2 regions of the Brassicibacter mesophilus genome follow, and region 2 is predicted to be linked to the other one. Evidence: a T-box and tRNA genes for the amino acid it is inferred to sense, from the RefSeq annotation. Region 2 holds a T-box; the other holds one or more tRNA genes.

Region 1 (17,097 bases), on a different contig from region 2:
GCATCTCTTCCGTAAAATTCTTTTCTAGAATTGGTTTAAAAATCTCTTTGTCATCTGTGGAAGAAAGCCCTACAGTAAAAATAATCACATTTTTATTTTTTAAAATTTGAAAATTTTTTGTAATAGTAGATATACCATTAATACCACTTGCATAAAGCCCACCACCAAAAACTATTGTGTCATATTTAGATAGATCCTCAGTTTTAATCTCTGAATATTTAAATAAATCCGCATTTACTTCATTGGCTATCCACTCTGCATATTTTTTTGTACTTCCATGTTCTGATTTAAAAATAACTGCAACTTTGTTCATAAGCATCCCCCTAAAATAGAATCTAAATTACTTAATTTTTTGTTTCACATTGTTGCTTATATCTCAATATTCTTTACCCTAATCTATCACCTTTCTTAACAGGTTGTTCTGGCTGAATCAATACAACCCCTTGTTCCCCATAAACCCCCAATACTAATACTTCTGACATAAAGTCAGCAATCTGCCTTGGTGGGAAGTTTACTACTCCTAATACCTGTTTCCCAATAAGCTCGTCAATTCCATAGCATTCAGTAATTTGAGCACTAGATTTCTTTATCCCAAGTTCTTCTCCAAAATCTACCCATAGCTTATATGCAGGCTTTCTTGCCTTTTCAAACTTTTCACCTTGTATGATTTCTCCGACTCTTATATCTAATTTTAAAAAATCATCAAAAGTTGCCATAATTGTACCTCCAAAATGTTTTTGTTTCCCAGCACCCATGTACAATTTAAACAAATCATGATATTGCTGTTGTAAACAATGTTACTAATACCCTAAATGCTCTCTAACAATGATTATTTTTATCCTTCCTTTATCAAATTGACCCTTAATCGCTACAAAATCATTGCATATCCTGTCTGGACTTTTACAATCCACACAGTAACCCAAAGTGGTGCAAGGAGTATCCTTGTTCAGTCTCTTTGCATCAATTGGAGCAGCATATTGTCTAACTCTTTTTTCTGCGTCCTCAATATCACGAACTATTTTGTTAATGCCTGCAACTATTATAACTTTCTTGGGTCCATATAGCATAGGTGCAACTCTACTGCCGTTTCCATCAATATTATAAAGCTCACCATCTTCGGTTAAGGCATTTGTACTGCACATAAAAATATCGGCAGAAAAATTTCTTATATAAATCTCCTTTTTTTCTTCACTTGTAATCCCATCTGTATATTTATCAAGAAAAGTAAAATCGCCTTCTCGAAGAAAATCAATTACTCCCGTTTCAAAAAGCGTCACGGAATCTCCTACACCTACTAAAGATTTTTGAGGAATAAGCTCTTTCAACAATTCTATTAGTTCTTCTTGATTATCAACAAAATAGCCTTCCATATTACGCTTTTTTAAGTTACCTATGGTTCTTTGTATCCTTTTATCTAAGTACCACGAAACATCTTTACCCATTAACATACTCCTTTATATTTATAGTAAAAAACTAAAGAATAAAAAACAATTATTACTCGCTCTTCACCTTTCAAACTATCTATCTAATCTTTTCATCTCATTTAAGTCATCATCTACATTATCAATATCTGTCTTACATTTTTTATATAATTTTTATAAATAGTTTATAACATCTCATCATACTAATCTAATTTCAGTCTCGCTCTTGAGGTCCGGTTCCAGTAAAATGAAGTTTCTATAAACCCTTTCATTCTCACCATTTTATTTCGATCTATCTAAATTCTCTTAAATTTATAATAGTACAAAAGGTACCTGCTAATCTTTATATCATTATCTACATCATAGTACAATTATATCAAAATTGCATACACTTGTATGTGTCTAAACAAAAAATTCACATTAGAAAATTTTATTGTTCCCATGCGTTATAAAAAAAGAACTAAGAGTTTGATTTCCTAGTTCATTAATCTATCATTTATCCAATTAACTTTTTTTAGAGATTATTAATACCTACAATTCTATTTTTTGTATTATTTCAATTGCTTTTCTATAAGTTCAATTTGTTTTTTTATTAAACTTAATTGCTCATAAACTTGATTATTATTGTCTCCTGTCTGAAGTGTAGACCCTTGAGCACTTATTGTTAAAATTACTTGACCTATTAGCTCAATAAAATTCCCTATAGAGTTTTGTTGATCAAAAGTCAGTCTACTTGCAATAAGAAAACCTATAATTGTAGCCAAACCCGTAAATTGCTGAGGTGGTAATGAAGTTAAGCAATCTCCCTTATTGGATTTGCACGTATATTTATGTAGTTCACAATTTTTACTATCTAATTGGTTTGCTAGCATTTCTAGGAGTCTATTATAATCATTCATACACCTGCTCCTCCATTCATTTCCTATATTTTATAATATGTTTCATTTTAATTTATGTGTTTTTTCTTTGATATTTATGTTACTCCGAAAGCACACTATTTTAGTGTTTTTTTTATGAATAAAAAAATCTCGTAAAAGATTACAGGATTTCTCCTAAAAATCTACCGAGATTTCACCATTGTTTATTATCATTGTGAAGTATTTGCAGTGTAACACAAAATATAGTTCTTCAAAACTACCTCCCTCAACCCCCTATTTTTCAACCTCTCATTTTCCACCCGAAAATAAAGTTCTTCAAAAAAGCAGGAGGTATCATGGAATTAATTCATGGTTTCTCCTGACTTTTGAAGAACTTTATTTTACTTAGACACAGTATAAAAAATGCGTATTAACACTTAATTAAAGCTGCTGTATCATTTTCTACTTTGAAAATTAAGAAATCACTGTCTTCCTCAACACATTCTCTTTCGTATCTAAACTCTTTATCAGTTAACATTTCAAAATAGTTTGTCTCTACATTTAGTTCAAAAACTGGACATTGGTCAAATCTAACATCACCAATATAGATTGCTCTAATTTTCTTCATTAAATATCATCTCCTTTTGCGACATATAATTCTACTGATAAATAATGCTCATAATCCATATTTAAAAGCAATTTCTTTTAACTCTTCCTGTGTAGGTGATTTTATGTCTGGACTCATTTTAGTAGATTCAACATAAAATTTTGCTTTCTCTATAGGTTTATTGGGAGCCGGTGAATTCTTCAAACAAACTTGATTAAAAAACCAAAATCTCTTCTCATACTCTAAATTTTCTTTCTGTGCAGTAATCAATTCTTGAAACCACTCTTCTTGCAACAACTTGGGATGAAAAGCAGATTCACGCCAAAGTATCATTCCTAAATCTTTGAAATAATAAGTACAACTAAGATATTCATCTTCACAATCATAGTCGTAATCACTGAGTTTCTTTAAAGAATCAAAAATATCCTCTGCTTTTGTATGAAATAAATCAATATTATTGAACACAACTTTATAGTTCTCAAAATTGTTGATACATATTTCAAAAACTATATTATCTTTATATGTAATATGGTAATCATCATATCTAACAAGAATATCTTCTCCCTCTGGTTCTTCTTTATAGTGAGTGAAAAAAAGAATTTGCTCAACTTCTTTTCTTGTCATTCCAAATAAAATATTTCCTATTCCTTTATGTGGATAAACAACAATTGTCCCCATGTTATTCTCCTTCTTTAAATATTCTTTATTTTACCTTTTATTGAAGAACTTCATTTTGTTGGGACAAAGTAAAGAATAATATAAATGGAATCATCATTCCTGTACCTAATAAAGAACCTCTTAATCCTGTAATCCCATTATACTTCCAAGGATTAAGAGCTGCCACAATTGATAATGCTAATACACCAATAAATCCTGCTACAAAAAATAGTGCTCCCAAAATCATTTTCTTCATTTCTATTTCCCACTCATAAATATCAATAATGATTCTATATCCCATTAATTATTCCTAAATATTACTTCATTCTACCCCATTTCATTTCCTCACCATGTATATCATATTTTTTCCTTTTAGCTTTAATTTCTTCTATTTCTATTCTATATACATTGGTTCTTTTTAATCCAGCCTTAATAGCCATATTGAAATAATCCATCTTTGTTGGAGTGTATTTTTCACATATAAGCTTCAAGGCTTTAACTTTTTCTTCTTCATCTTCTACTAATCTTATTCTGCCTTTTACAACTGCTGATTCATATTCAGTTGTAAAAACACTACTAATAAGTACTATTACCTTAGATTCATCCTTTATAATTTCATCTAACTCTTCTTTAGCGTAGTTTTCTGGAACCTTTATTTCTCCTACAAAAGCTACACTAACTTTAGGATTTTTCTCAAATATTTTTATTTTTCTTCCATCCATTGCAGAATGAAAATACAAGGTGTTTCCATCTCTTACAATGGAAAGAGGGATTCCATAAGGTTCATTATCTTCATCAATTATAGAAATAACTCCATATCTTGATTTATCTATAACCTCCATACCAAACTCTCTACTCATCTCTCTATCTTTTCGCCTCATAACCTTCACCTACCTTAGTTATATTCTAACTTTATTTTACTCTGTAAACTCATAGTACATATATGTCTCGGGTGTGCCAGCAGAATTCCCAAGTTCTCTTTCTTCAAACGTATATTTCATTTTGTCTATTTCTGATTTAGTGTATTCACCAGTTGGTATGTTTATATAGTAATTAGAAAATCCAAATAAATATGCAACTGGCTTATTGTCTTTCACGAATAAAATATTGACCGTTCCTTCACTTAATCAAGGAATTCAGAAGAAAAAGCAAGAAAAAATCATTAAAAAAGCAGGAGGTATCATGGAATTAGTTCATGGTTTCTCCTGACTTTTGAAGAACTTTATTTTACTTAGACATGCAGTACCAGAAAGTTATATCTCTCTCCTACCCTCAAGAGCTTTAGAAAGCGTCACTTCGTCAGCATACTCTAAATCTCCTCCAACAGGTATTCCATGTGCTAAACGCGTTGTCTTTATTCCCATAGGCTTTAGAAGCTTAGATATATACATCGCTGTAGCTTCTCCTTCAATAGTAGGGTTTGTTGCCAATATAACTTCTTTTACATCTGCACCTTGTATTCTTATTAGTAATTCTTTTATCTTAATATCCTCTGGTCCTATTCCCTCCATTGGAGATATGCTTCCATGAAGCACGTGATAAAGACCGTTAAATTCTTTAGTTCTTTCCATAGCCATTATGTCTCTAGGATCTTCAACTACACATATGGATGACTGATCTCTCTTTTTATTTTCACATATCATACAAGGATCTCTATCAGTAAGATTACTACATATACTACAATATTTAATATTCTTCTTAGCATCTATTATTGCATTTGCTAGTCCTGTAGCATCATTAGTATTCATGCCTAGAACATAAAAAGCCAATCTTTGTGCTGTTTTTTTCCCAATGCCGGGAAGCTTTGAAAACTCTTCTATTAAATTTGCTACCGGTGGTGCAAAATAATCCATTTTTTTCATCCTTTCACAAAAGAGGCCTCTACAGGCCTCTTTTGATCATTTATTATTAAAACAATCCTGGAATATTCATTCCTCCAGTGATTTTTTGCATTTCTTTTGCCATCATTTCTTCTGCACTTCTTAATGCCTCATTCGTTGCGGCTAATATCAGGTCTTGGAGCATTTCAACATCATCTGGATCTACAACATCCTTATCTATAGTTATTGCTAATATCTCTTTTTTCCCACTTACCTTAACTACTACTGCTCCACCACCAGCACTTGCTTCAACTTCTCTTTCTTCAATCTCTTTTTGGAGATCCGCCATTTGTTTTTGCATCTTTTGAACCTGTTTCATCATATTCCCCATGTTACCCATTCCTTGGAATCCACCTCTTGCCATAATATCATCCTCCTAAATATTTATTAATAAATTTACTGTTCAATCTCTACTAGGTCTTCACCAAATATGCTTATAGCTTTATCTACTAAAGCTTGCCCTTCTTTTTCATCTTCTTTTTCAGACACATCTATATCCATTATAAATTTAATCTCTATATTAGCATTTAAATAGCTACTGATTATATTCTGGATAAATCCTTTATTGTCTGGTTTTTCAATAGCATCCTTATGAAATCCAAAACCTTCTCCAAAAGCTATAGATAAAACATTATTTTTAAAACTAGTAGGTTTTCCTTCCATTATCAAAGCATGAAGGCTTATCTTCTCAGACTTTATTCTTTTAAGTATATTTTCCCAATCAGCTTTTATCTTATTTATACTTATGTCTGATAGCACAGATGCTTTATTACTATAATCTGGTACTTCTTTCTTTGGATTATCATTTACTTGAGTAACTATATCCTCTTTTTCTATCCGAATACTTTTATTTTCTGATTTTGTATTGGATATACTTTTTGTTTGCTTTGCAATAACAGCCCCATTTTCTAGTTTCTCCTCAAGCTCATTTATTTTTTGCCACAATACATCTATAGCAGCTACTGAAGGAGTATTCATCATTTTGATAATACTAACTTCCAAAATAATTCTTGGTTGAGATGACCATTTACTCTGATTTTCAGCATCTGAAAGTATACTTAAAAAAGTAATTATGCTATTTAACTCTATCTTTTGTGCTTGCTCTTTAAGCTGTGATATGAGTTCTTCAGAGCCATCTATTATATTTTCTACATAATTTGATGTTTTTACAATCATGAGATTTCTAAAATGAGAAATCAAATCCTTTATAAACTGGTGGATATCTTTGCCATTCTGAACTATTGTGTCAACAAGCTCTAGAGATTTATCTGCCTTATTTCCTATTATGCTGTCTGTTATTTCAAATATCAAGTCATTGTTGACTATCCCAAGAATAGAAAGGACATACTCGTATGTTATTTCATCCTCTGCAAATGATATACACTGGTCAAGAATGCTTAACGCATCTCTCATGGCGCCATCAGAATTTCTTCCTATTAGCTGTAATGCTTTTTCTTCAATATTTATGCCAATTTCATCACATATAGTATTCATATTTTTTACTATATCATTTACTGTTATTCTTTTAAAATCAAATCGTTGGCATCTAGATAATATTGTGGCGGGAAGCTTTTGAGGCTCAGTAGTAGCTAATACAAATATTAAATGCTTAGGTGGCTCTTCTAATGTTTTGAGGAGTGCATTAAATGCTCCTTTGGAAAGCATATGAACCTCGTCTATTATATATACCTTATACCTGCACTTAGACGGAGGATACTTAGCCTTCTCTCTCAGCTCCCTAACATCGTCTACACTGTTGTTTGATGCAGCATCCATTTCAACTACATCCATTATACTATCATCGAGTATCCCTTTGCAGACCTCACATTCATTGCAAGGATTACCATCCTCATTATTTAGACAGTTCACTGCTCTTGATAAAATCTTGGCAGTAGATGTTTTACCAGTGCCTCTTGTTCCAGAAAAAAGGTATGCATGAGCTATGTTATTACTTATGATTTGATTTTTTAGTGTTGTCGTAATATGCTCTTGACCTAATACATAGTCGAACGTTTTAGGCCTAAATCTTCTGTATAAAGCCTGATGTGCCATTTAATCACCTTCAAAATATATAATAAATATATTATATCAAATATGAAAACTATATACCACAATGCATTTGAAATAACACAATACAATCAAAAAGACCAGCTTAGCTGGTCCTAAGATACCATAGTTTCATATGACATTATTTCTTTCAATTTATTTGGATCAGTTTTATATATCTCAGCAATAATGTCAACTATATATGGATGGAACTGAGTTCCTCTATTTTTGATCAGTTCTTCTATTGCATTGTCGACAGTCATAGCCGCTCTATAGGATCTATTTGAAGTCATAGCGTCGAATGCATCTGAAACTCCAACAATACACGCTTCAAGGGGAAGTTCTTCTAACTCTATTTGTTTAGGGTACCCCTTCAAATCATATCTTCTATGATGATATTTTATAGCATTCATTATAGTTTCTGAAAATCCTACGTTTTCAAGTATCTTACTTCCTATCATAGGATGCTTAGTTATCATTGAATACTCATATTCAGTCAACCTACCTGGCTTGGAAAGAATGTCATCGCTTATACCTATTTTACCGATATCGTGCAATATTCCGGCTACTTCTATTTCTTCACAATACTTCTTAGAAAGTCCTAGAGATTCAGCTATCATAATACTATATCTAGAAACTCTGGATGAATGTCCTTGTGTATATTCATCTTTAGCCTCTATAGCTGCTGCTAATGTCTCTATTGTCTTAAAATAGTTATCTTTTAATCCCTCATATAGTTGTATATTTTCTATTTTCATCGCTATTTGATTTGTTATAGATGCTAATATGTTGAATTCACTTTTAGCAAGCTTATTTATTCCACCTACATTTATAACTCCTAAAACTTTCCCTCTTGACTTGATTGGAAGCATACTAGTGAAATATATCTTATTAGATTCTATAACTTTCCTATTGTGTTTATTTTTAGTCTTCGGATCTCTCACATCAGAAATCAATATCTTACCAGTTTTAACTACTTCTCCACTGATATCTTCATCAATAGGTATATCCTGAAATGAAACAAGGTCCGCAAGTTCTCCTGAATGAGCCATAAGCTTTAGAGCATTATGTTCGCTAACTAACCTTATAGTACATACTGATATATTAAGTAGTCTTGCGATATCATCAGCAGCAATTTGTAACAATCTCTCAGCGTTCATTGTAGAACTAATGCTTCTACTTATCTTATTAATAACCGAGAGCTCTTCGTTTCTTTTTAGTATATTCCTTTCCATGCTCTTACGTTCAGTAATGTCTCGCACAACTCCTTGAACTCCAATAAAATTATCATATTCCTGCATTCTCTTGGTTGTAATCTCTGCAACAACTTGTTTTCCATGCTTATCCAACACGGTAATTTCTTTGTTTTTATAGTCTTTTTTCTTCAAATCATCTTCTAGATTTCCATTATATCCTACATATAGATGAGCAAAGTCAATCAACTTCTTACCTAGCACCTCATTTTTTTGCAATTTAAAAATATTATATACTTGATCGTTTATAAAAGTAATATTTAGCTCGTTATCTACTACCCAAACTAAATCATACATGTTTTCGATAAGCAACCTATATTTCGTTTCAGAATCATTTAGTTGATCTGTAGTGGCTTTTAACTGCTCATATGAAGCTTCAAGCTCTAGATTTATTTCTTGAAGCTGCTCGTTATTTCTTGTTAATGCTTCATTTGAATCATTAAGGCTAGCGTATGATTGTTTAAGTCTCAATGCCATATCATTAAAAGCTTGAGCAACATCTCCAAACTCATCTTTATTTTCTACATCTATTCTATATTCATAATTTCCATTACGTATCTCGATTGCTCCATCCTTAAGTTTTTCCAATGGTCTAGAAAATGTTTTTGAGAATAAAATAGACATAATAATGACAATACTTATAGTAATAATAGATATAATTGCAATATATTTACCTATAATCATTAAGCTTAAATAAAAATCGATTTTAGGAACAAATGAAATTATCCTCCAGTTAATAGATGGGAGTGTTGAATAAAATACTAAATATTCTCGTCCAAGTTCAATATTTGTATTACCATTTCTGTTTTTACGGATTTGACTAGAAAGTTTGCCTATTCCTTTTTCAAACTTATCATTGTCTTTTTTTGAAATGGGTAGTTCTTTTCCAAAAACCTTTAGAGGATTGTTAAAGTTGTCTACTATATATGTAACAGAATTTTTATTAATATTAATATCTTTAATTCCATTTAAAATAACACTAAAATCAAAATCAGCCGCTAATACTCCCTCTATTTCTCCTATATCATCAAATAGTGGAACTGAAGCAGTAACTATTAGCTTATCTTCAGATGTGCCACTGTCTAGTACACTCCAGACTATATCTTTACTAAGATAAGCATTTAGGTACCAGTTGCTTAGCCTAGTATCTTCTTCTGAAAGTTTACCAGTAGATGTGTACTCAGTACCATTCTGCATAGTAATATGAATATTCTGAATTTCCTTTGATGAGGTCAGCTGAGAGGAAAGATAAGCAGTAACTTTTTCATTATTATCTGCATATGACACCAGATGAGTTATAAAAGAATAATTGCCTGATATATCCTTAATCTTTTCCTCATTTATTTTAAACCAAATGTCTAATTTTTCAGCTTCGTTTATTACAGAATCCGTTTTTACTGTTATATTATCACTTATTATATGCTTGTTTACTTTATTATTTATGCTTACACCAAATAATAAAATCGGTACCAATGCTATTAATAAAAATAAAACTCCGAGTTTCTTCCTATATGAGTTAAAAAACATCATTATGCACCTACTATCGGATATAATATAATCATAAATCTATCAATTATAATTACCATAAATATAGTTACCATAAAGTTATTTACGATATAATTCTACATTTTTCTTCAAAACCCTTTTTTATGTCAATAATAAATTACATAAAAATAAAGGCTATGGTATTAACCATAGCCTTTATTTTTAAGCCGTGCACCTAGCTTCGACATAATATTACAAGCGTTACCTAAGTAGTTAACTCGGATTAGGCGACCCTACGGCACACGAGAGTGTCCACTTACCGCTGCTTCCTTCCGGACCTGACGGGGTTCATGGATTCTCGTTGCGTAAGACCCAATCGTCAACATCACTTTCTTAGGGCAGACCTCACAATATTAGGCCTAAGCTAGGAATTCAATCCTGCTATAGCGGGTTGCAGGTTACAGGGCACCGCTACCTCCCCATCTAGCACGACAAACTCTATAACTGGCGGAGAGAGCGGGATTCGAACCCGCGAGACGGTTATAGCCGCCTACCCGCTTTCCAGGCGAGCGCCTTCAGCCAGACTCAGCCATCTCTCCACGTTAGTCGTCAATTTTATATACTAATTACAATAGCCCATTTAATTAAGATTTAATTGTATAAGCCAACAGATTTATATTATAACTCAAAAATAATCATATGTCAACCAACTATGAGTATAATAAATTATACCGATTTTTGCCTGTTTCTTGCCCATAGATTAAGACCGTATACTACTGTGAAACTAAAAATTATCACTATAGCCATTAAAATATTAGCAGTTCTTGAATCTCCTCTTTCAACAGCAAAATATATAGCTAGTGGTATGTTCTGAGTTTTGCCTGGAATATTTCCTGCAACCATTAATGTGGCTCCAAATTCACCTAGCGCTCTTGCAAATGTTAGAACTATACCACTTAATATTCCTGGCCATGCAAGGGGAAGAGTTACTTTCCAAAAAACCTTTCTTTTACTAGCTCCTAATGTCCTAGCTGCATTTTCAAGCATAACATCTACATTTAGAAAAGCTCCTTTACAGCTTTGATACATAAGTGGCAGTGAAACTATGGCTGCCGCAACACAAGCAGCCACCCAAGTAAATATCATAGTTACACCAAAAGAATCATATAGAATTTTTCCTATAAATCCCCTTCTTCCTATTAGTACAAGCAATCCATAGCCTGTAACTGATGGAGGTAAAATCATAGGAAGCAGTAAAATGACTTCCAGTATATCTTTTCCTCTAAAATTGTTTTTAGTAATAACTTTAGCTAAAAAAACACCTATTATAAGGACAAAAGCTGTAGATATTAGTGCTACTTTTAGTGATATTAGTATTGGACTTATTATCATAGTATCATCCTATTCTGTATATAGCTGAAACCCGTATTTATTAAATATTTCTTTAACTTCTTCTGTTCTTAAATATTCTAAAAACATTTTACCTGTTTCTTTTTGATTACTTGACTCAATAATTGCCGCTGGATATACTATAGGTCTATGAGTTTCATCTGCAAATTCCTGCTTTACTGTACTACTATCAATTCTTGCTGCATCAGAGCTATATACAATACCCGCTGCAACTTCACCTTTTTCAACGTAGGTCACAACTTGACTTACATCTTTTGCAAAAACAATATTAGAAGATAAGCCATCCCATAATTTTAAGTATTCAAGAGTTTCTTTGGCATATTGCCCAACTGGAACAGTCTCTGGAACTCCTATACTTAATTTAAGTTTCTTGTCAACTAAATCTGATACTTCATTTATTTTATCATTATATTCATTTGCTACAATCATTACAAGTTTATTTTTTAACAGATCTTCTTTACTATCTTTATCAATTAAATTATTTGCTTCTAATGCATCCATTTGCTTCTTTCCTGCAGAAACAAATACATCAACAGGGGCACCCTCCTCTATTTGCTTCTGCAGCTTTCCTGAAGAAGCAAAATTAAATGTTATAGTTATATTTTTTTCTTTCTCAAACTGATATGCTATTTCTGCCATTGCATCAGTTAGACTAGCAGCTGCACTTACTGTTATACTTTGAGTCTCAGAAATATTGTTTTCTTCTACCTTTTTACTACACCCTACAACCCCAAAAACTAAAACCAATGCCATTAAAACTGACAGTCCTCTTTTCATAATGTTCCTCCTAGTTCTTATTCGTTGTGTTATTGCGAATATAACGCAGGTAAAAAATTTTTTAAAATATATCCTCGTATATTTTTAAAATTGCTTCTTCGATTTCTTTTTCAAGTCTATCATATTTTGTAATCAAAGCCTTTCCCTCATCAGTAAGTGAAGAGCTTCCACCATTTGCTCCTCCAGCTTTTTTGTCCAGTATCTTAAAACCTAATGCATTCTCCAAATTAGCTACTAGATTCCAGGCCTTACTATATGACATATTCATGGAAGAAGCCGCCTTGCTTAAGGAACCCATCTGATCAGTTCTAAGTAAAAGCTCCTTTGGTCCCTTGCCAAATATTTTTCCTTCATCTTTTTTTAACCATATTTTCCATCCAATTTCCATATTATCACCTTTTAATAGCAAAAATATAATTTAATTTAGTATATACTTTAATTTCTGAGCTCAATTTGTAATTATACTATATTTTACATTTTGATGCAACATCCTTAAACTATAACAAAATGTTATATCATATCAAAAAACTGATAGAGTGCAATTTTGCTTTTTCTATCAGCTTTTATTCTATAAAACTTCACGTTTAAATTTTTACTTTGATAAAACATTTTTTACAGCTTTTATGACTTCAACCACTATTTTTATATATGTAGCTATATCTTCTGTATTTTCTCTTACAGTCGTAACTGCTTCACTTATTTCATCACCTACTATTTCAACTGTACTGCTAACCTTTTCTACACTATCATTTACATTTCCAGTTATAGAGTTTAAGTTATCCACAAGTTCAGGTACAGTTGGCCCTATTTTATCCACACTTTTCTGTACTTGTGTACTAATTTTGTTTATATTTTCGCTAATTTCAGGCAAATTAGAAATAGTATCAGTAATAGAGTCTTCATTTTTTTCCACTATTTTTTTAACACTATTTATAACATCATTTAAGTTCTTTAAAGCTATAATTAGGTATATTCCAAAGCTCATCCCTATAATAGATAGAACAATAAAGATTAAATCTTTCACAGTAATTGTAGCAGACATGAGTCGCCTCCTATGTTTATTTTATCTTTATCAGCTTTTCAATTAGTGCCTTATTTGTCCTCTTCTTTTTCTTCCTCACAACCACATTCACAGCACTCATTGTCTGTTTCTTCACAGCACTTTTCTGCTTTGTCTTCTCTTTTCTTTTTAGCTTCTTTGATAGCTTCTTTAACGCTTTCTTCTATTTTCTCTTTCTTTTCTTTTAAAGTATCAACTGAATCCTTTAGGGTATCTTTTACATTTTCAGTAGTTTCTTTAGCTTTGTTAGCTATGTCTTCTCTTGTTTCTTTTCCTGACTTAGGCGCAAAAAGTAATCCAGTAGCTGCTCCTATTGCAGTGCCTACAGCTGTACCTATAGCAACTTTTTTTGCAGTCTCTTTTCTAGCTTTTCTCTCTTTTTCTTTTTTTGATTTCTCTAAAAAACCTTTGATTGACATTTTATATTCCCCCTTACTTTGTTTTCTTGATAATATATCATATTTTAACATATTTTACGAGTTAAAAAGTGAACTTTATTCCTCTTCGAATTTCTATGGCTTTAAGCTCATCGTTCATGTACTCTCTGACTGCTATCTCATTTGTCTTGATAATCTCTGTAGATTTGTCTATTATACTTCTGACAAAATTAATTTTCCATAGAGTAAATGAAGGGGTATAGGTCAGTATAAAAGCACACATTCTACCTATATCTTCTTCTTTACAGCCTTCTTTACAATCTTCAAAGTCTATCCCATATATATTGTCTAGCATAATAAAGTTTCTTAGATTAACATCTCCAAATATTAAATCTTCACCTATAGCTGCTTTTGATGCATTATAAAAGTCCAACAGCCATAGGCACAAATTCTCTGCTAGTTTTTCATACCCAGAGCCTTCTTCTTCTAATCTACAAACCATATCTAATAGAGTTGGGCCATTTATGTAGTCAATTATGATATTATCTTTTCCTATACTCAATATATCAGGTACCCTTACTCCATATTCTTTAAGAATCGATAGCATTTGTACTTCTTTATCCTTTATTTTGATATCATTAAATATCTTTACTACCAAGTTTATCTTCTTTTCATTTATACACTTAAATTCAACTTTATAAACATTATTTTTCTTACTATAAAATTTTAGCTTAACTTCGTAGTCTATAACATTATATTTCTTTAGAAAATCACTTTCTACTTGCATTACTATTCCTCTATTTTAACTAATATGCTTTTTCCATTTTTATAACCTTCAAGTTCTTTAACGACTCCTGTTACAGCATTTTTTAAAAGCTTTTGAACAAATGGTACCATCATAATTTCGTTATCATCTATATATAGCTTTACTTTACTATCTGAAATAACACAGTCCTGACTACTCGCTTTCCCTTTTAATATTTTAGCTCCTAACTCTCTGCAGCTACCTCCACATTCTCCACAGCATTCTTCTGGAAAATCAGGTAATCTTTCATATACCTTTTCTTCTATTAAATCAACTAGCTTTTCCACGTTATCAATAGTATTTATTACTGGTATACCATTGAATTCGTCTATTTCGTTGGCAATCCTTCCAGATATAGCAAAAACTAAATCATCCATCCTATCTATTATCTCCTGCTTTGTATGAGCTGTTATAATCTTTGGTACATTTGCATCTGTTACTCCTTCAAGTACTACAATTTCGTGATCATAGAATCTTAGTATTTCATCGACTGACAGCTTCTCTGGGAAAAGTACATCTGTCTCATGATATCCTCTAGCTGTCACTAGCTCCGACCCTGCTTGTCTATGTCTGTATGAATTTGAACCTTCCTGATCAATAGCAAACTGGTCAAAGTGTATTTCCTTAACAGAACCTACAGAATATCTTCTTTTTTTTAATTCTTTAATAATATTCTCTATTGTTGTTGTCTTTCCTGACTGAGTTATCCCAATTACTGAAAAAACCTTCATTTGAATCCTCCTTGGCTAAATAATATTAAAATACTTAACTGCTATAGTTAAAGTAGTTAATATACTTAATGATATAACGATATAATCTACATGGGACATTTTTAGTGTCATATAGCTTGTCCTATCAGGGTATGCTCTAAATGCACGCATCTCCATTGCGACTGACAACTTTTGCGCCTTTATTATAGTACCTGCAACTACAGGCATAAAAATATATGAATAAATCTTTATTTTCTTACCTAATTGTATTTTATCCAAAGGTATGCCCCTTAATTGAATTGCTGTAACAGCATCTTTTATTTCCTCTGTAAGCATTGGCAAAAACCTTATCCCAATAGAAACCATAAATGCTATCTCATATGGTATTTTCCATTGAACAAGTCCTTGGATTATTTCTCTCGAATTAGATGTGGTAATGATAACGGCAGAAAAAACAACTGTGAGCATTCTCAATATAAACTCCAGCCCCTTTATCATACCCCCTGTCGAAAGTATTGTGATGCTTTTTAATGCTACTAAAATCTCTCCTGATGGTGAAAATATACTTTGTACTATAGCTATCATGACAACAACCCATATTATTTTTTTTAACTTTTTCGTAGCAGAAAATAAGTCTCCTCTAAATACCTCTGCAATTATTAGTGTGGCAATAAAAACAGCACTTAAGATATAGATATTTTGAATAACAACAGCTAAAGTTGATATGCAAAGTACTATAACCAACTTTGTTCTAGGATCCATCTTGTGTTGTATCTTCAACAATCTCACCTCTATGCATTCTAATAATTCGGGAGCTTATGCTTTTTACGAATTCTTCATCATGGCTTATTATTGTCATACCTATGTCCTTTTCTTTCAACACTTTTAATACATCCAGTAATATTCTTCTTCTTTCCATATCAAGCCCTGTAGTAGGCTCATCGAGTACTAAGTATACTGGCTCGTTTACAAGAATAGCTGCTAAAGCAAGTCGCTCTTTTTCTCCATGACTTAGTTTAAAAGGAAATGATTTCCTAACTTCATTTAATTGGAATAGCGAAAGCATATCCTCTACCTTTGCTTTTATTTGCTCTTTATCATATCCCTTTAATTCACGCACAAATCCTATTTCATCCTCAACTGTAGCTGCAAATATTTGACGCTCTGGATTCTGAAATAAGTATCCAATCCTTTGACCAATTTCACCTAAGGACATATCACGAGTATCATTATCAAGAACAATAACGCTGCCCTTATTGGGCTTTAATATACCAACTAAAAGTTTTCCTAAGGTAGTCTTTCCACTGCCATTTGAACCTAGTATAGCAGTAACTTCTCTGCTGTTTATTTTAATATTAAATCTGTTTAAAATTGGTTTTTCTTTTATGTACTCAAAGCTTACATCTCTGAATTCTATATACTCCAAGTATTTTCCCCCTCTAAAGATTGCCACAGAACCTTTCTAACTTTCCTTCTTTTAATAGAACTACCTTATCTGCAATATCTAGATTATTGATATCATGCTCAACCATTACAATAGTCTTACCTTCATCTCTTAAACTCTTTATCACCTGTTTTATCCTCTGCTTTCCATCTTTATCAACTTGAGCCATTACTTCATCTAGTATCAAAATATCCGGCTTCAGACAAAGCACAGAAGCAATGGATATAAGCTGCTTCTGTCCTCCTGAAAGCTGGTTTGGGTTATCATATCTGTGATCTTGCATACCTACCAGGTAGAGAGATTCTTCT
Region 2 (17,097 bases):
TCTTTCGAACAGATGGTATAGCCTTTGGACTCAGGTAAGCCTATTTTATGGTGAGTTTTTCCTACCTGTACTGATTGCAATTTGTTGTGCTTACGTATGTAGGATTGAACATATAAACAAAAACTGGAATGCTGTTATGACAGTTCCGATATCAACAACTTATATTTTTATTTCAAAATTATTCATAGTAAGCATATTTATTTTAATGGTACAAATTTTCTTTTTAATACTATACATATCTGCTGGCAATTTATTTGGACTTTCACAAAATATTCCTATCGAAGTTTTTGGATGGCTATTTCGGGGGTGGATTGCCTCAATCGCTATTAGTGCTGTGCAACTTGGACTTTCCATACGAATTCGTAGCTTTGCAGTTCCTATTGGTATAAGTATATGTACCGTTTTTATAGGTTTAGGTATGTATGTGACAAAAATAGGTATGTTTTTTCCTTATTCACTTTTGACAATTGGTATGGGAGTGTTGAGTCAGGAAGGTCTATTAAGCAGTCAAAATAATCTATTTTATATAATGAATATTATTTTTGTTATATTGGCTTCTATATTTTCAATTCGTCATCTTAAAAAAGCAGATGTATGTACTTAAAATATAAAAGGAGAAATGAAAGATTGAAAAAAATTATTATCATAATTGGGTTAATCATAATATCTCTTGTTGGTTTTGTTATTATATTTTTTAATCCTGCACGTTTAACTCCGGAAGACCCAAAAGGAAAAACTATGTATTATACACAAATTAAAAATGAGGAAGTAACAATAGACGATAGCAAAAGGTTTGAATATATTCTAGATTGCTATGATACAAATGGATATAAAAAAAGTCTAACATTCACTTCAAGTAAGAAATTACGAGAAGATGCTTATATTGAATTGTATGTAGCATCGTTACGTGGTGTCACTTATTGGCAAGAAGTAAAATGGGATGAACTGCCTGCTGAAGTTCAAAAAATTTATATTAATTAAATTTATAATCTATGGCTTTAATGACGGAAGAAGAAATTTGAAAGCTGATCTAAAGGAAATTGCATAATTAGTTTATATAGAAACAGAGAAATATGACTTTAAAGATCTTCATATTAAACCAAGGCCTGTAAATCTTGAAATTGATGAATTTAGAGAACACAATGTTGTCTTTGATGAAATTAAAGAAGAGATTGTTCAAGGAACAAGAAATACCCAATATTGTATATGGACAGCAGCATGGTTTACTGATCAAGAAATCTTTAATGAACTATTACTTAGAAAAAATAACGGTGTAAATGAATATGTTAGAAGAAAATTTTGAAACAGTTAAAGTTGCTTTGAGAGGTGAGTACTTTTCGAATAGACTCTATGATAAGTTTTGTATTATCGATTTTGAGTATGTCATTGACAAATCAAGAATTAATAAACCAAAATCAAATACTCATTCATGCAGGTGTAAATTTATCATATTTAAATGAAGAAGAACAGTATCTAGTGTATTCAGTAATATCAGAAATAAAAGGTGCAAAAATAGATATGAAAAAATCAGCACTTATTCGTTCGTCAGCAAAAAAAGAAGAACTAACAAAAGATATAGTAGTAGGTATTATTAAAGGCAAAGTAAAAAAAAGGTAGACCAACACATTTTTGATATTTAAAGAATTTAAATGATTTGTTACTAATTAATATTAGATTTTTATTTCATGATTGCTAACCAAACCCATAAAAATTTATAGTTGCAAATAAGTTAAAACACTCCACTATAACACCAGACATTTGTTGAGCGGTATAATTAAAGTTATAGGAGGTGATATGGCTGAATGAAAACCTATAAAACTTCAGATATTGCACAAATAATCGGTGTACATTCAAATACTGTTAGACTTTATGAAAAGTATGAACTTATACCACAAGCAGAACGTAAGAAAAATGGATATCGTGTTTTTACAGATTTTCACCTAGAGCAATTTAAACTCGCACGAACTGCTTTTGAAGTAGAGGTATTACAGAATGGTTTACGCAAAAAAGCAGTTGACATTATTAAACTATCAGCGAAAAGAAAATTTGATAAGGCGATTTGCTTTGCTGAAAATTATTTGCAACAAATTAGAAAAGAGCAGATAAATGCTGAAGAAGCCATCGTAATTGTAAAGGAAATGTTATCTGACACAGGTGACACAGACGAGGTAGATAAATTGTGTTTAACGCGGAAAGAAGCAGCTGACTATCTACAAGTTACAATAGATACTCTAAGAAATTGGGAATTGAATGGTCTTTTGACTATTAAGCGTAAGCAAAATGGCTATCGGGTTTATACAGATGAAGATATCAAACAACTAAAAATCATACGTTCACTTCGTTGTGCTAACTATTCTCTTGCTGCAATTTTACGTATGTTAAGTGCTTTGTCTCGAGATCCTAAAACAAATTTAGAAATGGTCATAGACACACCTCAAGATGATGAAGATATTGTCACTGCTTGTGATAAACTTTTAACATCATTGAGAGATGCCGAAAGAAACACAAAAAATATATTGGTTCAACTTAATGAGTTCAAAAAAAGATTTTAAATAACCCTACACTCTAACACCAGATTTTGTTATGGTGTTATTATTTCTTATAGAAAGGGAGGATGCGTATGAATGAATACATTCTAGTGAATGGAGCAAAAGGTAATAATCTAAAGAATATTTCTCTTAAAATACCCAAAAATAAGCTTGTAGCAATAACTGGTTTATCTGGTTCAGGTAAATCTACTTTAGCCTTTGAAACTCTTCAACGTGAATGTCAAAGACTTTATATGGAATCACTAGGAATAGCAACAGACCTAATGCCCAGAGCAAAAGTAGATAAAATTGAAGGGCTCTCACCTTCAATCAGCGTTGAACAACATCATGGCAATATGAATCCCCGATCTACTGTAGGAACTTTTACTGATGTATTATCATTTTTAAGAATTCTTTTTTCTAAGATTGGTGAATATCCATGTCCTTTTTGTGGTGAGATTATTTCACAGACAAATATGACTTCATTAGACTTTCAGAAAAGTCATCGTTGCCCTCACTGCCGAAAGGCTGTAAAGGTAATGACAAAAAGAGACTTTTCATTCAATACACCGGAAGGTGCATGTCCAGTATGTAAAGGCCTAGGAGTCACAAATGAAGCAAATCTTAAAATGTTAATTGATATTGATAAGAGTATCTGGGACGGAGGCATTTATGGGTGGGATGAGGCATATATCAATCGCTACGGAAATTCGATGGTCAATGCAGGAAAGCACTATGGGTTTGAATTTAGTGTGGATTTATTGATTCGAGATTACAACGATACGCAAACGGCTCTACTTTTGTACGGGGTTGAAAGTGATCAATTTAAAAAAATATATCCTACGATTAAACCACCTAAAACTGTACCTGATGGGAAATTTGAAGGTATTGTCACAAACTTGATGCGTCGCTATTCAGAAAAGAAAAGTGGCGTAGAAAAACTTGGAAAGTTCTTTGTTTCAACTACATGTCCTGCATGTAAAGGAATAAAATTAAAAGAGGAAAGCCGAAAAGTTAGAATTTATGGGAAAAATATAATAGAGATAAATAGTATGGAAATTGAAGATTGTTATAAATGGATGAATCATATTTTAGAGACTTTACCTGACAACATTAAAGAAATGGTCTCTCCAATAATATTAGTAATTTTAGAAAAACTCGGTAGGCTTGTTGAGATAGGTGTTGGTTATCTGAGATTAGATCGATTAGCTTCGACCCTTTCAGCTGGAGAGTTACAGCGTATTCGATTAGCTACGCTTCTTGGAACTGGGTTAACTGGAGTTTTATATGTACTTGATGAACCAACTACTGGACTTCATGCAATAGATAATAAAAAGTTGATAAGAATGCTTAGAAACTTACGAGATATGGGCAATACTGTATTGGTTGTAGAACATGATACAAATTTTATTGAAGTATGCGATTATGTTATCGACATTGGACCAGGAGCTGGTAAATATGGCGGAACTATTGTTGCAGCTGGAACTCCACGAGAAATTAAAAACGATAATAACTCCGTAACAGGAAAGTATCTGTACAATAAAGCCTCAGTAGTTTCTCATAAGAAGAATCTAGGGAATGGAAAGTCTATTTACATAAAAGGTGCGAAAGTTCATAATTTAAAAGACATTGATGTTGAAATACCTTTGGGAAAACTGGTAGCTATATCAGGAGTATCTGGAGCAGGAAAGTCCAGTTTATTATTTGATGTACTATATCAATACGTTCAAAATGAAAAATTATCTTCTAAAGAGTGCAAAGGTATTTATGGACTTGAAAATATAAAGGAGGTATTGATGATTGACCAAATGCCCATTGGGCGTTCTAGTAGATCAAATACAGCTACCTATACTGATATTTTTACTTCAATACGTGAACTGTTTGGGAACACTCCACTGGCAAAAGAAAAGGGCCTAAAGGCGAAAGACTTCTCATTCAACGTCTCAGGTGGAAGATGTGAGAAATGTGAAGGTAGCGGGGTTTTGAAAGTCTCCATGCACTTTATGCCAGATATAGAAGTTTCATGTCCTGAATGTCTAGGGAAGAGATTTAAAACTAATATTCTGGAAGTAGAGTATAAATCACATAACATCTCAGATATTCTTATGATGTCTATCGATGAGGCGTGTTCTGTTTTTAAAGATGAGAAGCAAATATCAGAAAAGCTTAGAATTCTTAAGCAAGTGGGGCTTGGATATCTTTCCATGGGACAGTCCGCATCTACGTTATCAGGTGGTGAAGCTCAAAGAATAAAATTAGCGAAGGAATTGGCAAATCCAGCTACCGGAAATTCTCTATATCTTTTGGATGAACCGACAACAGGATTGCATCCACAAGATGTTGAACGGCTAATTAGTATGCTAAAGCGAATGGTGGATCAAGGAAATTCGGTAGTTGCTATAGAACATAACATTGATTTTATCCGATTATCAGACTGGGTGATTGATATGGGACCTGGATGAGGAACTAATGGAGGCAATGTCATTGCTGAAGGGCCACCTGAAATAATTGGGAATTCCTTGAATTCTGTAACAGGACAATTTTTATAGGTGAAATAAAAAATTTAATTTACCCTACACTCTAACACCAGACTTATTTCTGGTGTTAATATTTTGGAGAATGAAAAATAAGGGGGAACGATGGACATGGAAGTAACAATTAAGGTGGAAAAACTGAGTAAGTCTTACCACAACGTAAAAGCAGTAGAAAACATAGATATTACTGTTTGTCGTGGTGAAGTATTCGGATTACTGGGTGCAAACGGTGAGGTGTAAGGATCACTTTTTCTAGTTGTAGAGCTTCAAATTTTCTTGGTTCTCCATTAATTTATTGCCATAATCTTCTTTGGAGATTATTCTATCAGCTAAGAGGTCTATATGTTTTCTACGTCTAGATTTTAAAGTTTCTACTTTTTTAAAAAAGGATGAAAGCTTTTTATTTACTTCTTTTTCTAGAGTTTTGGTATGTTCTTCAGCCTACTTTACCATGTTTGGCATATCGTCCACAGATATAAACCGCTCTATTTTGCTTATACCATATATGTAAAGAACAATGCTCTAAAACTAATTGCGAAATATTGTATGTTATTATAACTGATAAATCTCATCTTTCAGAAACAGGATAATAAGGTAAAAGTCTAGGTATCCGTGAAGTACCTGGATAATGACACCAAAGCGGCCCAGCTATCCCAATATAAATTGATATTGGAAAAAAACAAAAACTGGCTGATTGTAAAATAGCTCTTTCTTCTCTTTCAAAATTCGATTTATTTGTGATATAATACACATAAATAGTTGAAAGGTAGGTTAAGAGTTATGGGAGTAGGAACATTTCGTGCGTAGCAAAGGCTATTGCACTATATAATTAAATATTGTATATAGCCTTTGCAAGTCCTAAACAACTTACTATTTAGGAGGTGCGCAAATGGGCTATGTTAAAGCTGCTGACGTATTGCCAAGAGAAATATTAAAGCAAATCCAAAACTATGTTCAAGGTGAAATAGTATATATTCCTAAGAAAACATATAATAGAAAGTCTTGGGGAGAAAATACAGATACAAAAGAACTATTGAATAAACGAAATAAACAAATTCATGAAGATTATAAAAATGGATTTTCCGTTGTTGAGCTTTCTGAAAAATATTTCTTAGTTGAAGAAAGTATAAGGCGAATACTTAGAAAAGAAAATAAAGATAATTCTTATTAGCAAAATGTGTTGTGCGTAATCGTACAACACATTTTTTTTATAAACATTTATGTTGTAGTAACAAGTATAACAACTTGTTAAAATCAAATAGAGATATTTACATGGTAGGAGGTGTGATAGGATGGTTATTCTTGAAATGGAAAATATACAGAAAAGTTTTGGAGAAAACATATTGTTCCATTTCTCCAAGTTAGTAATCAATGAGAACGACCGTATTGGTCTTATTGGGTTAAATGGAAGTGGAAAAACTACTCTCCTAAAAATAATTTCTGGTGATACTGATATAGATACTGGCATAATTAAAAAATACAGTGAAATTTCTTATTTCAAACAATTTGATACTTTTAATCACACGGCAGAAAGAAAGCTACTAAAAGAATTAGGGGTTCAAAAAAAAGAGAATGATAATTTTGTAAGTGGTGGAGAGAAAACTCGTTTACGACTCGCAGAAGTACTTAGCAAATCAGTGCATTTAATTTTATTAGATGAGCCTACCTCTAACCTTGATTTAAATGGAATTGAGTTATTAAAAAATAAGTTAACTAATATAGATTCTTTTGTTTTGATTACCCATGATACTGAATTACTAAATCAAGTGTGCAATCGTATCATAGAAATTAGGAATAACACATTATATGATTATCAAGGGAATTTTGACAACTATAAAAAACAAAAAGAATTAGAACTTGAAACTCAGAAAAGTGAATATTTAAATTATAAAATAGAGAAGAGAAGATTAGAAGAGGCTTATGTAAATAAGAAAAAACAGGCAACAAAAATAACGAAAAAGCCGAAAAAAATTAGCAATTCAGAATATAAAACAAGAAATTATGTAGCCACAAGCAGGTCAAACGATGGCAGGCAAAAAAGCATGCAAAAATCAGCTAAAGCTATTCAATCAAGATTAGAACATTTAGAAGTAAAAGAGAAACCGATTGAACAAGAACAAATAAAATTAAATTTTAGCTTAACTAATCCACCCAAAAATAAAATTATCATCAAATCAGATAGCTTATCATTTTCATATTCTAATATGCCAATTTTCAAAGATACCTCATTTATGATAAAAAACGGAGGAAAAACAGCTATAATTGGAAAAAATGGAAGTGGAAAAACTACTTTATTGAAACTTATTGAAAACAGATTTCCTTCTATTCAAATTGTACCCAAAGCTAAGATTGGGTTTGTTTATCAAGAATTTGAAAATTTAAATGAAAAAAAGACCATTTTAGATACTGTTTTAGAAAATAGTATTCAAGCAGAAAGTGTTGTTAGAAATATTTTGGCAAACTTACTATTTGGTGATTCTGATATGAATAAACTTGTTTCTGTTTTAAGTGGTGGAGAAAAAATTAGATTATCTTTAGCAAAACTATTAGTTTCAGAGGTTAATGTTCTCATTCTTGATGAGCCTACTAATTATTTAGATGTTCCATCAGTAGAAGTATTAGAACGTGTATTAAAGTGTTACGAAGGAACAGTAATTTTTGTATCTCACGATAGAAGATTTATAAACACACTGGCTACGAATATCATTGATATATCTGAACAGAAAATAAAACATTTTGAGGGTAATTTAAAGGATTACAATAGCTATAGTTCAAACAAAAAAAATGTTGTTCAAGCAGAAAAGACATTACTTGAGCTAAAAAGAATACAAATAACAGGAAAAATGTTATCAGCAACGCCTGATGAAAAAGAAAAATTAGACAAAGAATATTTTGAAATAATTAAACAATTAAATATGGTAAGAGATAAATAAGGAAGTGATAGTTATCATAATTGAAAAAAACTTGGGAGGGGTGCCTCAGCTCTTTAATTCTGAAACACCCCCTTATTTAAGTATTGATTCGAATATCAATGTTTCCATTTGCTTTTTATGATGTTTTATAAAATCCTCATCTGTAAAATCTTTACCAATTAATTTAAGAAAAGTATGTTGTGTAATGATTGGTAACCATGCCATTGCCATTGCATTTAACCATAAAGTATTGGTATCAATATCTTGTCGTATTATGCCTATATTTTGTGCATCTTCTAAATATTTATAACTCCATGAAATCATATCAGGAAAGAAATCAAGTATCCAGCTTTGTCTATTTTCGTTTAAAGATTCTGCCACTAATATTTTAGTTAAATTAGGATGCTTAAAAGTATAATCAATATGGCGAGATAAAATAGTTTTTAATGCTTCAACAGTTAATTCACCTTCTTTAAGTATTAGCGTATTAACATAATTTTTTTCATCTTCAATTAAATTTTCAATAACTTTTTTATATAATTGTTCTTTGTTTTCGAAAAAATAAGATGGCGTAGTTCTTGATACACCGCTTAATTCAGCAATATCTGCTAAAGTTGTTAAATGGTAACCTTTTTGAGCAAAAAGGGTTTCAGCTGCATGCAATATATTTTTCTTAGACAATTCAGCATCTCTTCTTTTTATATTATCCATTGGAATGCTCCTTTATAATAAATAGTGCTGCGTATGACAAAAAAAGACTATAATAAAAATTATTAGAGTCTTTTTGTTTATTTATTGTTTATTATATCATATTACCATTAAATATAACAGTATTTCAAATTTTGATTTTGAAGTCAGAACTAAAAAAACTATTAAGGTAAGTTTAAATTAAGGTTTAATAATTACTTTAATTACTTCATCAGGTTTATGTTGAACTAATTCAATAGCATTTTCGATATCATCTAAAGGTATTGTATGAGTTATAAGAGGGGTAAGATCTAGTTTTCCATTACTAACATTATCAAGTAAACCTTTGATGTTATTCAAATCTCCTAATCCCATTTGGAAAGAAATATTTTTATAGAAATGATTTGGTAAAATATCAATAGCCTTTGAAGGGATACCAACAAGGAACATTCTACCACTTACACCTAAACATTCAATTCCTTGGTTTATTGTTATATGTAGACCCACTGCATCAATAACAACATCAGCACCTTTGTTATCCGTATATTCAGCTATCTTATCAAGTACATTATCACCAGTAGCAGAAATAGCGTGAGTAGCACCCAGTTCTAATGCTTTTTTCAATCTTTTCTCTGATTTTTCAACAACGATTATTTTATTAGGGTTATGTAGCTTGGCAGTTAAAAGTGTTGCCATACCTACAGGTCCACAACCAAAGATTACAATAGTCTCGCCTTTTTGTAGATCACAGTGGGCAACACCTGTATAACCTGTAGAAGCTATATCAGAAATAAAAATAACTTGTTCATCGGTAAGATGTTTAGGTACTTTTAATAAGCAAGAATCAGCATGAGGTACACATGTATATTCAGCATGAACACCAGGTATATTTCCTAATGTTTCACCACTACCGTGAACACCACCATTTTTACAGTGTGAAACATACCCTTTTTTACAAAATTCACATTTCCCACAGTAAGGAGCTGGAGGGCCTATAACTCTATCTCCTACTTTAAAGTTTTTAACGTCCTCACCAACTTCTTCGATAATACCTACGTATTCATGCCCTAGCACAAATCCTGGATTTGTTGGTATAAGACCTTTAATAATATGAATATCACTACCACAAATAGTTGTCGTAGTAACTTTTACAAGTACATCAGTTGGATTTTTAATAGCAGGTTTATCAACATCTCTCAAATCAACTTTGTTTAATTCGGGAAAGTATAAAGCTTTAATTTTAAACACTCCTTTTGTATAATTTTAGTTATATTAATGAGTCAGTTTAGCTAGATATTTTGTGTATTTATTTTGTTAAAGGCTTCGTATTAATTATTTTTTTATGTATTATTAAATAATAGCCCAAATAACTAGCTGAACGTTCATCTAGTTATTTGGGCAAATATTACTTCCCTTGTCAATAAAGTTATTTATCAAGTTTAATGTTAATATTTTTGTCATCTTATCTAATTTGGATTTTAAAAAAGATAAAGAAGATGATCTAATAGATAAATACTAAAGCATAAATTCTTATTAATTGGAGATGATGTTTTATTACATGAAAATATAAAAGATATAAAAAAATGATAAGTGGAAAGAAGTATCAATACTTAAACTAGATCATGAAAAATATTATAAAATATCTATATTGAAATTTAATAATGAGTAGTTGAGCTAACAAAATAAAATCGAAATTTGTTGAGTATTTTAAGAGGAACGAATCGCAACGATTATGACGGGATTGAAGAAATATGGTAATATAAAATTAATTATATTTTAAGGATGATTCCAATGGATTATGAAAGAATAGTACTATCGATTATTGAATATATTGAAGAGAATTTATTTGATAAGAATTTATACAAAGAAGTGTTGAAAAGAGTTTATATATCAAAGTTTCATTTTCACAGGATCTTTCTTGCTTTAACGAATGAAACCATTGGTGATTATATAAGAAAAAGACGATTTACGGTTATTGGAAAGCGTTTAAAAATTACAGAAGATAAAATCATTGATATAGCTTTAGATGCAGGTTACCAATCTCACGAAAGTTTTACGAGAGCGTTTAAAAAATATTTTGCTTGTAGTCCGAATGAATATAGAAATCATGTTGGAGAAAATGATCTGTTAATGTTGGCACCATTCACTGAAAATAAACTAGAACTTATTAGAATCAATGAAAATTTCATGCCTGAAATCATTTATTACAAATCACTAGAACTAAAAGGATTCTATGGTAAAACTAGCTTGTATAATCTAAACATTGAAAAGTATTGGAATATGTTACATGAGTACTGTCATAAAAAAAATATTGTCCCTAGCGGAGAATATATGTATACGATTTGGCTTTCATCGAATTGTGATGTTAGAACTATTGATCCTTATGCTTTAGAGAGCTTTTATATTGGTGGGGTTTTTGTTGAAGAAGCTCATGAAATGAAACCTATAGAAATTGGGAATCAGCTCTATGCTGTATTTTCTCTTCACTCAAATTTTGAATACATTAAGGATTTGTATAGATTTATCTATTTTACTTGGTTAAAGAAATCTGGTTGGATTTTGGATAATCATAATATTTTTGAAGGTTATAGTAAAGATTTCTCTTTGAAGAAAAACACTGGGCATATGAAAATATTTCTTCCAATAAAAAAGCAATAACTGTCAAGTCAAGAATGAAAAAATATACTAAACTCCTTATTATAAAGGAGGAATCAGGAAATGTATAAACCTAGATTTAAAGGAAAGCATTATGAAATGGGGCATCACTATGGCAAACTATTAAGAAAAAATGGTGTAGATTTTAACCCTCTATTAGATTTTGGTGCATCTCGCCTAAGAATGGGAACAGATTCTTTGAATATTTGTAAAGAAGTTTATCCAGAAATTATTGAAGAAGTTAAAGGTATGGCCGATGGTTTAAAAGTCGATTTTTTGTTATTTGGGACTTTTCTAATAACTGCAGGTGCATACAGTTTTGATGTTGGATGTTCTACTTTTGCTTATGTTGAGAATAAAGACGTTTATTTTGTTCGAAACCATGATATGTTTGTCTCACTTAAAAAAACAACTGAAAGTGCATTGTATAAACCCCATAAAGGTTATAGTTTTTTAGGTCACGGTGATGGCTTAATTGGAAAAGAAGATGGCATGAATGTACATGGTTTGGCTGTTGGAATGACTTTTGTTGCCCCAAAGACGATTAGTCCAGGTCTGAATTTTTTATTCATTGTTCGATTATTACTTGAGAAGTGCAAAAATGTAAACGAGTGTATTGAATATCTAAAGAATACTCCCACTATGACATCTCAATCTATAGTTTTGGCAGATGCATTAGGACGTTTAGCAGTAGTAGAAATGTGTCCAGAGCATATGGCAGTCAGGTATCCTAAACCCGGTGAAAGATTTATTGTTGCCACTAATCATTTTATTGAAAAAGAAATGAAAGAATTTGATTGTAAGCCAGAAGGGAACTGGTATTCAACATTAGACCGTTATGATACTGTCACTAAAAATTTGCAAAGTGGAAGAAACTATTCAAGAGAATTAGGTATAGAAATTGCATCTGGAAGAAGAGGGTCTTTATGCCAATATAATAAAAATCTTTCTTTTGACACTTTATGGTCTGTAAGTTATCATTTAAACACTCTTTCTATAAAAAGAGCAGAAGGGAATCCTAGACGAGCGAAGTATAAATTTGACTATCGTCTGGAAAAATTGAAGAATGAATTACTATAAAATCATACCTAGATCATGGAAAACTGAAGAATGTCAAATTCTTCACAAACATGATTACGTTGTAAAGATCACTTATGGAGCAAGGAAGATTAACACAAAGTAGTGGAGTTTTTGAGATAAGAAAACTAAAAGAACTCTTAGGATGGATTAAGAAACTGATCAATGGGGAGCCATTAGAAGAGTGAGCAGAAGAATAATCTTAAGCTGATGTTTATTTGATTATTATACGGTGAAAATATTACTTGGTTGCTTAAACAGAGAAATAATAAGTATGGGAGAACACGTGATTAGAAGAGTATTTTGAGGTTCTAAAATGAAAAATAGATAGTAAAATGCCCTAGAGTTCGTTAAGTAGAATCTAGGGTTTGTTATTGTATAAATGAAGATTACTAACTAATAAAAATATAGATTATTGCTCCAATATTTGTCTGGGCGAATGAGTGTGGGATATTTTTATTTTCTTTAAAGTTATATTTTCTCAATTTCATGATTTTGATTTTTTCTGATTCTATTGTTTAATGTAGTAAAGATTATTAACAATAAAGTAGATATCTCTCAAAAATTTATTAATCTCATTATTATTTTATTTGTTGTCATCAAAATATAAATTGATAGTATGAATTTTGTTTCCATTTAGTATAATAGATAAGTTGAAGACTCAAGAGATTTATTTCTTAAATTTCCACAAACTTCATAAAAGATGTCACTTTATTTCTTCGCTTTTACTGATTGCCTCAGTCGTTTTGCTTTTGAATTTGACCTCGAAACGTATTATAGATGACATCATGAAGATGATATCTCCCAAGCAAATCCTTAGGGATAAGGTGAAGTTTTATATTTTTACCACAGAATAACAATTCTTCTTGTAAATTTATTTATATATGCATATAATATATTTAACAGCGATGATAAAAACTAAGGTTTATAAATCTCCCAGAGAGCCGGTGGTTGGTGCGAACCGGTGAGAGGTTAAACCGTTCCATTTTTAGAGCTGTCGGCGATGAGTCGAAGGGTGTGCCCTTTACAGCACTTTTGAGTGGTCAGTTTTATCTGACAATTTGGGTGGTACCGCGGATGCTTTCCGTCCCATATTATTTGTATGGGTTTGGAAGGCTTTTATTTTTCTAAACTCATACTATTATCTCTATGAAAAGAAAATATATGAGGAGGAAAATAATGTTAGACATTAGGTTATTGCGTGAAAACACTGAGGTTGTAAAAGAAAATATCAGAAAAAAATTTCAGAATGAAAAAATCACACTTGTAGATGAAGTTATTGCTTTAGATATTCAAAATCGGGAAGCAAAAACAAGACGTGACTATCTCAGAAGCAGAAGAAATTCGATTAGTAAAAAAATTGGCGTATTAATATCAGAAGGAAAAAAGGATGAAGTTGAATTAGCGAAGGCAGATATAACTTCTATGGCAGATGAACTCGCAGAATTGGAGCGGAAAATTGATGACCTTGATGTTCAGATTCGCAAAAGGATGCTGGTTATCCCCAATATTATAGACCCTACTGTACCAATTGGTAAGGATGATAGCGAGAATGTTGAAATTGAACGATTTGGAGAGCCTGTTGTACCAGACTTTGAGATACCATATCATGTTGATATTATGGAAAAGTTAAAGGGTATTGATATTGATAGTGCAAGAAAAACAAGTGGAAATGGTTTTTATTATCTTTGTGGTGATATAGCACGTTTGCATTCTGCAATTCTTTCTTATGCACGGGACTTCATGATTGATAGAGGATTTACCTATTATATACCCCCATTTATGATTAGAGGCAATGTTGTAAACGGTGTTATGAGCTTCTCAGAAATGGAAAATATGATGTATAAGATTGAAGGGGAAGATTTATATCTCATAGGCACAAGTGAACATTCTATGATTGGTAAATTTATTGATACAATTATTGATGAAGAAAAACTCCCTCAAACATTAACCAGTTATTCGCCGTGTTTTCGTAAAGAAATTGGTGCTCATGGCATTGAAGAGCGTGGTGTGTACCGAATTCATCAATTTGAAAAACAGGAAATGATTGTGGTATGTAGACCGGAAGATAGTGCAGGTTGGTTCGAAAAACTATACCAATATACGGTTGAGTTTTTCCGCACTTTAGATATACCGGTACGTACTTTGGAGTGTTGTTCGGGTGATTTGGCAGATTTAAAAGTAAAAAGTATAGATATAGAAGCATGGTCACCGAGACAGAAAAAATATTTTGAAGTTGGTAGTTGTTCTAACTTAGGAGATGCACAGGCAAGACGTCTTTCTATCCGGATAAAAAGTAAAAATAAAGAAAACTATATTCCGCATACTCTCAACAATACAGTTGTAGCACCTCCAAGAATGTTGATATCATTTTTAGAAAATAATTTAAAAGAAGATGGTACCATATCAATACCGAAACCATTGCAAATGTATATGGGTGGTAAAGAGTTAATCAAATAGTTGTTGTTTATTACCGTCACTTTTGTGGCGGTTTTTTATTGAGAGTAGTGATTTTTTGTTGCAAGCATTAATTGGTATTCTTATAGGTATTGGTGTTAGTATAATACTGTAGACACAAAAATGCGAATACTATAAAATGAAGTTAAAGAAGGAAGTGTCTTGATATCAAAGGTAATAAAATATACAGAAGAATTTAATAGTATTATATAAATACTCATGATTTAATCAACATAGTTTAGCAGGAATACAAGGAGGTTTTGTATGAGTGAATTTTTAAAATTAGAAGATTTTATTGAGCTTTCAGATATAGGTTATGAAGAAGCTATAGTTCATTTTTTACAGGATAATGGAATAACGATTGATGATTTTGAATATGTAGGAAAATGTGATTCGGAGTGTCCGCAATGTGAAACTGAAAGCTTTAGTGTCTGGCGTAGAGATATAGGATTCATTGAAGATGGAAAAATTTTTACTTTCGATTTGAATGCAGCTGATGGTATATTGGACTTCGCTATATACTGGTGTAATAAATGCGGTAAGTGGACTACTTATATTGAGTAATGCATTAATAGTATACCTCGCCCTAGAGCTAGGCAGAGCTTAGTTTGCATAATGTGGACAGTAAGAACCTAAAAAATTTGCATTGAATAGTGGTTTTTTCAGAAATATACTCTGACGCCAAGGGCGGACTAGGCTTAACAGGTATCTTTTTTGTATCCTCAAGGCATGTTGAAACGGTGATTCTGATGACACGTTATGTTCAAAAGGATAAAAAAAGCATATAAACCGTTATATACAGTAGTTTTAGAAAAAATGAGTAAAAATCAGAGCAAAAAGAATTGTAGGAATGATAAATATTCGATAATAATTAACTGATTATACGGGATTGGAAAGATTCCTTATTCATTTAAGGAAAGTAGAAAATAAGAGGTGAGAATATGACTTTCTTTATAGATGCTTGGATAAATGAACTTGTTTCAAAAGTAAAAAAAGAATATGGAGATAATGTTGTTTTTATAGGTTTGCAGGGAAGCTATAAACGCAAAGAAGCGAATGATAGCAGTGATATAGATATTGTAGTTATCCTGAAAGAACTGACTATGCAGAATTTGAAAAAATATCGTGAGATAATATCCACAATGCCTTACAAGGAGAAAGCCTGCGGATTTATTTCCGGACAAAGTGAAATTTTAAGTTGGGAAAAATCTGATTTGTTTCAATTCTATCATGACACGCAGCCAATTTACCGCAGCATAGACTATTTGCTACCGCTGATCGACAAAGCTGATGTTAAACGTGCCGTAAAAATAGGTGCGTGTAATCTGTATCATGCGAGCTGTCATAATTTCATCTATGAGAACAGCTCTGAAATATTATCGGCACTTTATAAGTCAGCATTTTTTATTTTGCAAGCCAAGTATTTTGATGAAACAAACCAATATATAAGTAGTAAAGTAGATTTGAGAAAACATTTAGATGGGATAGATAAAGAGATACTGAACATTTGCATAGATAGAAAAAAGCTAACTGCAATGGATGAGACTGACTTAGTCTTATATTATGATAAAATCATCTCTTGGAGCAGTAATCTTTTACAATCCTTTTGATGAAGTTGCCTTTACAAAAGACAGTAAATAATTGCAGGAAATTTAAGCTTCCGCCAAGGGTCTATTAGGTCTATGCAGCATCTTTTCTGTATCCTCAAGGCATGTGGAGATGGCAGTAAGAATAGAGAGGAAATAGAATGATGTTAAGCTAAAGATAGAGCCTTGATAGAAAAATATAGTACTTTTATGTTCCCTTAGACTAAAAAGTTTGAGGGAATTTTTTAGAGAGTTTGTATCTATGTATAGAAATGACAAATACACGAAAAGGAAATTGGGTTTCGAGGATTTGCTTAGGAAGAATAGTGGGTCATCACCACACTACATCTCAAAAGATGAAATACTAATAATACATTCTACTTATATGTTATCAAATAATATATAATATTTTTAAAAGATTAATGGGTAAATTAGTAAATGAAAGTAAGAGGTTTTGAATGACCTAGTGTTTCTAATGAAAGGAAGATCGTCTATGTTTTAAATAATGATAGTGGAAGATGATCGTCCCTTTTTGCATATATATTGAACTGGACAGCAGTTTTGGGACCTTTAATAGTGTCACTGTAGATATACCTCAGAGCGCGGGTAAGTTTTTAATAAGAAAATATATCTAGCTAAAAAAATACTCTGGTCTTTGACG

The links. The T-box of region 2 lies ahead of serS (serine--tRNA ligase). A T-box ahead of a tRNA ligase gene usually reads a tRNA of that ligase, here a tRNA-Ser.
Region 1: it encodes a tRNA-Ser, which carries the amino acid that the T-box ahead of serS (serine--tRNA ligase) is inferred to sense. The anticodon was not compared.

What each region holds. Positions count from the first base shown of each region.
Region 1 is NZ_JBNPXI010000008.1:50,814-67,910, forward strand. It holds gene HNR33_RS10445 (flavodoxin domain-containing protein) at 1-313, opposite strand, end outside; gene HNR33_RS10450 (tRNA-binding protein) at 387-716, opposite strand; gene HNR33_RS10455 (lactate utilization protein) at 801-1,442, opposite strand; gene HNR33_RS10460 (hypothetical protein) at 1,973-2,320, opposite strand; gene HNR33_RS10465 (hypothetical protein) at 2,709-2,906, opposite strand; gene HNR33_RS10470 (hypothetical protein) at 2,955-3,563, opposite strand; gene HNR33_RS10475 (hypothetical protein) at 3,601-3,843, opposite strand; gene HNR33_RS10480 (pyridoxamine 5'-phosphate oxidase family protein) at 3,860-4,423, opposite strand; gene HNR33_RS10485 (hypothetical protein) at 4,460-4,639, opposite strand; gene recR (recombination mediator RecR) at 4,796-5,395, opposite strand; gene HNR33_RS10495 (YbaB/EbfC family nucleoid-associated protein) at 5,451-5,786, opposite strand; gene dnaX (DNA polymerase III subunit gamma/tau) at 5,819-7,474, opposite strand; gene HNR33_RS10505 (HD domain-containing phosphohydrolase) at 7,585-10,251, opposite strand; RNA gene ffs (signal recognition particle sRNA large type) at 10,434-10,698, opposite strand; tRNA gene HNR33_RS10515 (tRNA-Ser) at 10,712-10,805, opposite strand; gene modB (molybdate ABC transporter permease subunit) at 10,933-11,598, opposite strand; gene modA (molybdate ABC transporter substrate-binding protein) at 11,608-12,393, opposite strand; gene HNR33_RS10530 (winged helix-turn-helix domain-containing protein) at 12,455-12,781, opposite strand; gene HNR33_RS10535 (hypothetical protein) at 12,986-13,435, opposite strand; gene HNR33_RS10540 (YtxH domain-containing protein) at 13,486-13,872, opposite strand; gene HNR33_RS10545 (BUD32 family EKC/KEOPS complex subunit) at 13,934-14,617, opposite strand; gene mobB (molybdopterin-guanine dinucleotide biosynthesis protein B) at 14,620-15,366, opposite strand; gene HNR33_RS10555 (energy-coupling factor transporter transmembrane component T family protein) at 15,382-16,134, opposite strand; gene HNR33_RS10560 (energy-coupling factor ABC transporter ATP-binding protein) at 16,097-16,771, opposite strand; gene HNR33_RS10565 (energy-coupling factor ABC transporter ATP-binding protein) at 16,785-17,097, opposite strand, start outside.
Region 2 is NZ_JBNPXI010000032.1:20,385-37,481, forward strand. It holds gene HNR33_RS20835 (ABC transporter permease) at 1-604, shown strand, start outside; gene HNR33_RS20840 (YxeA family protein) at 628-981, shown strand; gene HNR33_RS20845 (hypothetical protein) at 1,125-1,277, shown strand; gene HNR33_RS20850 (hypothetical protein) at 1,351-1,617, shown strand; gene HNR33_RS20855 (MerR family transcriptional regulator) at 1,803-2,552, shown strand; gene uvrA (excinuclease ABC subunit UvrA) at 2,621-4,990, shown strand; gene HNR33_RS20865 (hypothetical protein) at 5,174-5,302, shown strand; gene HNR33_RS20870 (CD3324 family protein) at 5,952-6,233, shown strand; gene abc-f (ribosomal protection-like ABC-F family protein) at 6,355-7,995, shown strand; gene HNR33_RS20880 (TetR/AcrR family transcriptional regulator) at 8,068-8,685, opposite strand; gene HNR33_RS20885 (zinc-dependent alcohol dehydrogenase) at 8,863-9,909, opposite strand; gene HNR33_RS20890 (helix-turn-helix domain-containing protein) at 10,453-11,319, shown strand; gene HNR33_RS20895 (C45 family autoproteolytic acyltransferase/hydrolase) at 11,380-12,396, shown strand; T-box leader at 13,293-13,488, shown strand; gene serS (serine--tRNA ligase) at 13,573-14,853, shown strand; gene HNR33_RS20905 (hypothetical protein) at 15,115-15,414, shown strand; gene HNR33_RS20910 (nucleotidyltransferase domain-containing protein) at 15,792-16,460, shown strand.